Regions from separate parts of the Paenibacillus sp. JT22N7 genome, predicted to be linked through region 1. Evidence: a T-box and tRNA genes for the amino acid it is inferred to sense, from the RefSeq annotation. Region 1 holds a T-box; the other holds one or more tRNA genes.
The links. The T-box of region 1 lies ahead of AC50Y5_RS13025 (tryptophan--tRNA ligase). A T-box ahead of a tRNA ligase gene usually reads a tRNA of that ligase, here a tRNA-Trp.
Positions count from the first base shown of each region.

Region 2: it encodes a tRNA-Trp, which carries the amino acid that the T-box ahead of AC50Y5_RS13025 (tryptophan--tRNA ligase) is inferred to sense. The anticodon was not compared.

Region 1 is NZ_JBXENY010000004.1:337,765-341,247, forward strand. It holds gene AC50Y5_RS13020 (allophanate hydrolase-related protein) at 845-1,027, opposite strand; gene AC50Y5_RS13025 (tryptophan--tRNA ligase) at 1,185-2,183, opposite strand; T-box leader at 2,239-2,486, opposite strand; gene AC50Y5_RS13030 (AAA family ATPase) at 2,914-3,150, opposite strand; gene AC50Y5_RS13035 (hypothetical protein) at 3,234-3,449, opposite strand.
Region 2 is NZ_JBXENY010000002.1:663,709-667,191, forward strand. It holds gene AC50Y5_RS07640 (hypothetical protein) at 581-814, shown strand; tRNA gene AC50Y5_RS07645 (tRNA-Glu) at 1,038-1,114, shown strand; tRNA gene AC50Y5_RS07650 (tRNA-His) at 1,117-1,192, shown strand; tRNA gene AC50Y5_RS07655 (tRNA-Gln) at 1,197-1,270, shown strand; tRNA gene AC50Y5_RS07660 (tRNA-Trp) at 1,280-1,352, shown strand; tRNA gene AC50Y5_RS07665 (tRNA-Glu) at 1,378-1,454, shown strand; tRNA gene AC50Y5_RS07670 (tRNA-Leu) at 1,462-1,546, shown strand; gene AC50Y5_RS07675 (ribonuclease H-like YkuK family protein) at 1,595-2,188, shown strand; gene AC50Y5_RS07680 (pyridoxamine 5'-phosphate oxidase family protein) at 2,441-2,863, shown strand; gene AC50Y5_RS07685 (SEC-C metal-binding domain-containing protein) at 3,035-3,483, opposite strand, start outside.

The DNA of each region.
Region 1 (3,483 bases):
CATCTGCTTTTTCCACTTCCTTAGTATTGAGACATGACTTATGCAGTTCATCCCAACTGATAGAAAATCTCCAAAAGTCAGTATATCGTTGAATAAATCAAGAAAACCCTCTTGACTTTTCTGAATCACCCAAATAATCACAAAGGATACCCTTTCAACCGGGTATATCTTAGAGGATTTTAGGTGATTTTTTTGAAAGAAACACTTGAGCAGCCACGGTTTCGCAAGCTAGATCATGATCATGTTGCGGGTGCTCCCATTTTACGAGAGTTATGGGATCGCTTCGACTTGTCTTTACTTCTCATGCAGTCAGGAATCTCTAAACGTAGTGGTGTTCCACCATGGTTACTTTGTTTTATGTATGTCATTGGGCTGGTTTCGAATTGTCCTTCCGTTAATCAGATGGCGTCTCTAGCTTCGAAAGATGCCTTATTGGCCATCATGTTTAAGTCTTTCACGGTGACTCAGTATACGATGAGCCGGTTTTTCTCAGCTCCGTATGACTAGGCTTTATTCGGTCAAAAACGAATGGCTAGACTTCAAGAAGATAAAGATATGGGCTTGCAGAATGGAGATTGTATGAACCTGGATGACACCCATATTGCATATTCTTATGCGAAGAAATTGCCTTTCTTATGCCGGCTATTTGACTCCTCAGCCAAAACGTACAGCTGGTGTATGAATCTGATTGTGATTCAAACTGTCCTCCAAAATGTCCTTGAATACCCGCTATCCTATCGGTTTTAGAAACTAACAAAAGATGATTCTGGATTAACCAAATATGATTTAGCCAAGCAACTATTATTGCAACTACGCCAATCGGTGTCCTGTCGACTTTGGGTAGCTATGGACCGATGGTATTGTAAAAAGGAGTTTTTGATGTTCCTACAGAACAATGGGTTCGATTGGATAAAGCTGTTATATCCTCTGCATCCGAAATGTCAACCGCATAACCTTCGCAAATGAAACCGGAAACCTCGCTACCGTCCGCCAGCATAACTTTACCTATCCCGTGCGGTGCCGGGATTTGGCACGGGAAATGATCCTAATATGAGCAAAGGCATGTCCCAAACTTCCAACCGCCGCGACGGATCAGCCCGGGCTTGGCAGGAGTTGTAGGCAACTTGATCATCCGCTAGAGTGGAACGATTAATGTCTCCTTCACTATTACCGCGTCCACAATGCTATACATAAATCCCGATTTTACGTTTAATTTCTTTTAAGAATGGAGTTGAAATCGCTCTTGCTTTCTCTGCCCCATCTTTTAAAATTTCATCTATCTTTTCAGGAGACGACATTAGTTCGTTATACTTCGCTCGTGGTTCTTCTAAAAATTTGTTCATAACTTCAAACAGTTCTTTTTTTGCTTCCCCCCAGCTAATGCCATTCAAATATTGTTCTTTCATCTTTTCAACTTCTGTAGGCGAAGCAAACTCCTTATAAAGCATAAACAGGATCGAAGTGTTAGTATCTTTTGGAGCCTCTGGTGGTAATGAATCCGTTTTAATTTTATTAACAAGTTTTTGCAGTTTTTTAGGTTCTTCAAAGAGCGGTATTGTATTATTATAACTTTTACTCATTTTTCGACCATCCAAACCAGGTAATACAGATGTATCCTCTTGTATTTTATAATCTGGTAATTTGAATGTCTCTCCATAATTATGATTAAAACTCTCTGCAATATCTCGAGCAATTTCAACATGTTGTATTTGGTCCTTACCAACCGGTACTATATCTGTTCCAAACATTAAAATATCAGCTGCCATTAGGATGGGATAATTATATAACCCCATATTAACTCCATCATCTAACTCGTTATTCAGTTTTTTGTTATTGTCAACAATAGATTTATATGCATGAGCTCTATTCATTAACCCTTTAGGCGCAAAACAGCTAAATATCCAATTTAATTCAAAAATCTCAGGAACGTCAGATTGTCTATAAAAAATTGCTTTATTAGCATCTAAGCCTAATGCTAACCATGTTGCTGCTATACCATATGACAAGTGTCTGAATTCTTCGGCATCATGAATTTGTGTAAGGCCATGATAATCTGCAACAAAGTATGCTGCCTTATAATTCTGTATTTTAGCTATTTCCAAGGCTGGTTTTATTGCTCCTATGTAATTACCAAGATGGATTTGTCCAGTGGGTTTTATTCCAGTCAAGATAGTTTTCTTCATAACTAACCTCCGTATTTTAAATACTAATTGAAAAAGGGCAACCCATCCTTAATATAAAAAGGACGAGTAGCCCGTGGTGCCACCTTCATTCGTTTACTGTTGTAAACGCACTTATCCATACTGAAACGGAAAAAGTGTTTCAATACTTCGTCTCTTTTATCGGTGAGACAATCCGCTAAACCTACTACTAATTCAGTCTAGTAGCTCGGAAGCCCATTCAACAGTAATCCGGCACTGATTTTCACCAACCATCAGCTCTCTGAGGCGTTCATATTGTTTACTCTTCTTCTTCATCGCATAAAAATATTCATTTAATATTAGTATAGTATAGATGATAAAAAGGTCAAGATTTCATGATGATAAAAATCATAATCTGCGATTGATAGTGAAAGTCAATCAGGATAAGACGCTACATGCACTGTCTTATCTTGGAGTCTAATTCAATGGACAGAAGCGATTCGTTTTTAATAACCCAAGAATCCCGCCCCTCAACGGGTTTAAAGTTTTTGCCATTGGAGAGTCACCGGAAATACTCTTGAACATTGTTAACGCTCACGCAGTTTGTCGGTGAATTTCTCACCTTCAATGACGTGAGCGTTTGATCGTCAATTACGTCATGCTGGCGAGTGGTCAAACGCCAATCATTCGGGGTCGGCGAAAGCGGCGGGTTACCCCGCCGAACCCCATTGCCGATCCATATCTGTGAGCACGCGCCCAATATGCATATCCTCTACAACCTTCGTGCTACCTCGCCCCATAATTGACGGGCTTTGGCGACGGAGTAAGGCGGCTCTTCATCCACATGTGCGAGTAGCTGCGCATAGAAGTCACGCGACTTCATATCCGCCATGCTGAGGTAGATCGGCAACGTTCGCATCGGATCCAGTGCTCCAAATAATCGTCGCAGCAGTGCAGACCTCCCGCTGCCGACCTCGCCACTCAAGACGCCAAGTAAACGGTGCTCCATGGCCATGTTTAATCGTTCGAACACCTCTTGGTGGGCTCCAAACGCATAACAAGGTGCCATCTCACGTGTAAACGGACGCAGGATCATCTGCCATCACCGCCCTTTCCGGCAAAGCGAAGCGTATTCGCGCTCCAGGCTGCTTGGCGCTTCCTTTCGGCGAGCTCCAGAAACGAGACCGAAGGGGCCTCGGTTGTATCTGCAGGCTCAGCAGCCACGGCCTTTAGGCTGCGCTTGTGGTTCAGTTCTACCGGCACGGCATTCGCATACCACTGCTCTCCGTCCCATACCTGCAGGCTCATTCAGATCAAACGGATCGTATCGAAGGGGACCGTC
Region 2 (3,483 bases), on a different contig from region 1:
GACTCCATATTAACTTAATCCATTTAACATAATCAATCGAAGGAAAGGAAGTGCACGGCACATGTTAACCATTTTATTATTCAATCATGATAGCAAGCTTGAACAACCGTGGGGCTCTGAACAGAGCAGCCATCTTTTTGTGCAGGCCGAAAATGCGAACAGCCCGTGCAGCAGCCTTTCTCCTATATGCTTTCGACGCCAACCGGAAGGGAACCAGGTATTCGCCTGAGCCCCTGGATGGGTAGGCTATTGAAGGGGAGATGAAGGACTACTGCCGCTGAGCAGTAGTCCTTTTTTTTATTTGCTAAAGGAATATTTCAGATGGAGAAAATCATTCATTAACGAAAAATGATTCGATTTTCCGTGTGTCATTCATGAATATAAGGTAATAAAATCAATAATATAAACTATTTTCATTTTTTGAAATAAAAAGGGTTGACTTGTTAAAAGTCGATATGCTAGTATGAGAAGCATCAAGTCGAACATGAATTAAAGCGTTAAAGCATTGAAGTGAAATGCGTGATCGGTAAGCCGATTCCATGGCGAGACCAATAACGAAGAGGAAAGGAAGGTGCAGGAAATGAAAAACACAGCAGAACAGCTTATGAATTGGCAAGCGGAGCTTGATTTACATCAGTATGAGCAAGTGCAGAGCGGAACAGTTAAGCATCAGGCGGATGAACAGCAGCATCCAGCTTTAGAAGAGATGAATGAAAACCTACATGTTGCCTGCATCGAACCGAATATTCGTTGTTTTTGCGTATCGCAGCCGGACTGCTCCATCCTGAACAAAGGGGGAGAAGCGGCAGCCTGATCTTGAAGCACGGGGTAGAATAATTCCGATGATTCATTATCTGTATACGTGAAGACTACTTGCACCCTTGGTGAGTGGTCCGTTTGTGTTTTCTCGTAACTTAGCTGAAGTAGGCTGAAGTCGAGGAGGCAAGGCGGAGCCGAGAGGGAGAAAGTAGTTTTTTTATTGCAAAAACAAGAACAAACGTTCCTTTTTTGGTTTGATTCAGTAGTAATTTAATTAAGGCGCATTCGGCAAGCGGCTAAGCCACACGACTTTCACTCGTGGATGCGGCGGGTTCGAATCCCCCATGCGTCACCATGGAGATTATGGTGAAAAGGCAAACACGTCAGGTTGTGGTCCTGATAAGTACCGGTTCGAGTCCGGTTAATCTCCCCAATAATGCCCCTTCGCCTAACGGTAGGGCAACGGTCTTTGACACCGTGCGTCTTGGTTCGATTCCAAGAGGGGCAGCCAATTCGATAGAGGGGGACATGTCCAAGGCAGGCGATTCGGAGTCCAAATCCGAATGAGGCGGGTTCGATACCCGCGCCCCTTGTTTTAAAAAGCGATTATTTAATTAAGGCGCATTCGGCAAGCGGCTAAGCCACACGACTTTCACTCGTGGATACGGCGGGTTCGAATCCCCCATGCGTCACCATCACTTTGTGCTTCTGGCGGAATTGGCAGACGCGGCGGACTTAAAATCCGCTGTTCATTGGACAACTAAGGGTTCGAGTCCCTTGAAGCACACTAATCCAACTAAAGAAGGGAAGAAGCCTAATTGCTTTACAGGTGACGATGATGAAAATAAGAAAACATCTTCAATTGATTCACGACATGGAGTTTCACAATGTATCGGAAAGACGCCTAAATCTGGAGCAGGTGCATGATCGCATTGTCCGTTTTATGTCGCTTGATCCACATGCAAATTACAATTTCATGATCGGTACCGACTGCCAGGTGCATGCAGGACATACGACGATGATTACCGGCGTCGTTATCCAGCGTGAGGGCAAAGGGGCATGGGCCTGCTATCGGCAGGTCGTCATTCCGCGGGAACTGAAATCCATTAAGGAGAAGCTGTCGCTGGAGACGTCATATAGCGAGGAGGTAGCGCTGTTTTTCGGTGGCGAACGCAGGGCGCAAATGGAGGATATTGTGCTTCCTTTTGTTTACAAGGGCGCGTCCTTTGAAGCGTATATTGACGTCGATGCCGGAACCGATCCGGCTGTCAGCAAGACAGCTGCCTATGTGGCGGAAATGGTACTGCGTGTGGAAGCTATGGGGATGAAAGCTCGTCTGAAACCGGAAGCAATTGTCGCTTCTTCCTATGCGAATCGGCATTCCAAGAAGCCTTACCGCTTCACGGCAAATGATGTCGTTGAAATATAAATAATAGTAAAACATAAATATTCTTGATTAAAAACAAGCAGGCGTATTCATGCGTCTGCTTTACGATTGATGTACGTTTTCTGCACGTTTGCTATACGGCTGGCGCTGGTTGGAGGCTAAAGAAAAGCAGCTTATCTAACGGTGCCATGCCAAAACAGAGCTCCGATTAAAAAAACGGCAAAAGGGGTAATCTATGGCAAGCGCGATGCCAGAAAGTCTGGCAAAAGATGAACCTTTAAAGGAGAGATACCGATGCCGAATACAACAAAACAATTGGAGCAGGAAATTATTGATGTGCTGCAAGCGAACCATGTTTGCTCGTTTGCTACCGTAAATGGCGATAAGCCGATGGTGCGTTATATGGCACTTTTCCATGATGGACTTAACTTATATTTGGCGACAAATCGCGATACGAGCAAGGTTGATGAGCTGCGGGCTAACCCGAATGTTCACATTCTTGTCGGATACGATGGCAAGCCATCTACCGATATTGTTCAAATTCAGGCTCGTGCCGAGTTATGTGCGGACGACAAGCTGCGTGAGAAGCTATGGAATGAAAACTTTAAGCAGTGGTTTGATGGACCTCACGATCCGGAATACATTATTATAGAAGCGTTCCCGGAGTATATTGAATACTCGAGCGACGGTGGCGAGACCAAGGTGTGGCTGCAATAGCATCAAATAACGCTAGCAATTAACTAGAGCTATGCACAGGAAAAAAACAAACGAAAAGAGCCTGCTGCTTTCACTTTCATGTGAAGGCGGCGGGCTCTTTTGCTGCAATAGACGATCCGTAGCTAGAAGTGAAACAGCTGGCTGCTTAAGCCGAAATCCGGGGGCCCTTGCTTAAGCCTTCACAAGCTCTTCCTGCTGCGCCTGCTCCGCGCGCTCAGCATCGCCAGCGGCTGCAGCTTCAGGCTGCTCCGCTTGCAGCTCTGCATATTGCTCCATAAAGAAGCTGGTCAGCTCGGTGCATTTTTTCGATAGAGTAGATACGGATACGCTGTACTTCTCGGCAAGCTCGGCTTTCGAGCTTGGAATGCTTTGAATTTCGCAAATCAAATATTCCAAAGCCGCGCAGTAAACGCCGGATTTACGGAAGGAAGGTTTATTCGCATCCGTATACTCTTTCCACATAAACAGAGCAAGGCTAATTTGGGCAGGCGTGTAGCCGTCCTTCATTTGTCCAGCCAGCTCACGGGCAAGCTCTCCATAGGACGGTGCTTCCCACACGAGCTCTTGATCCAGCAGGCGCTCGATATCCGCGTACGATTGCAACCCCCCGGAAGCTTGCG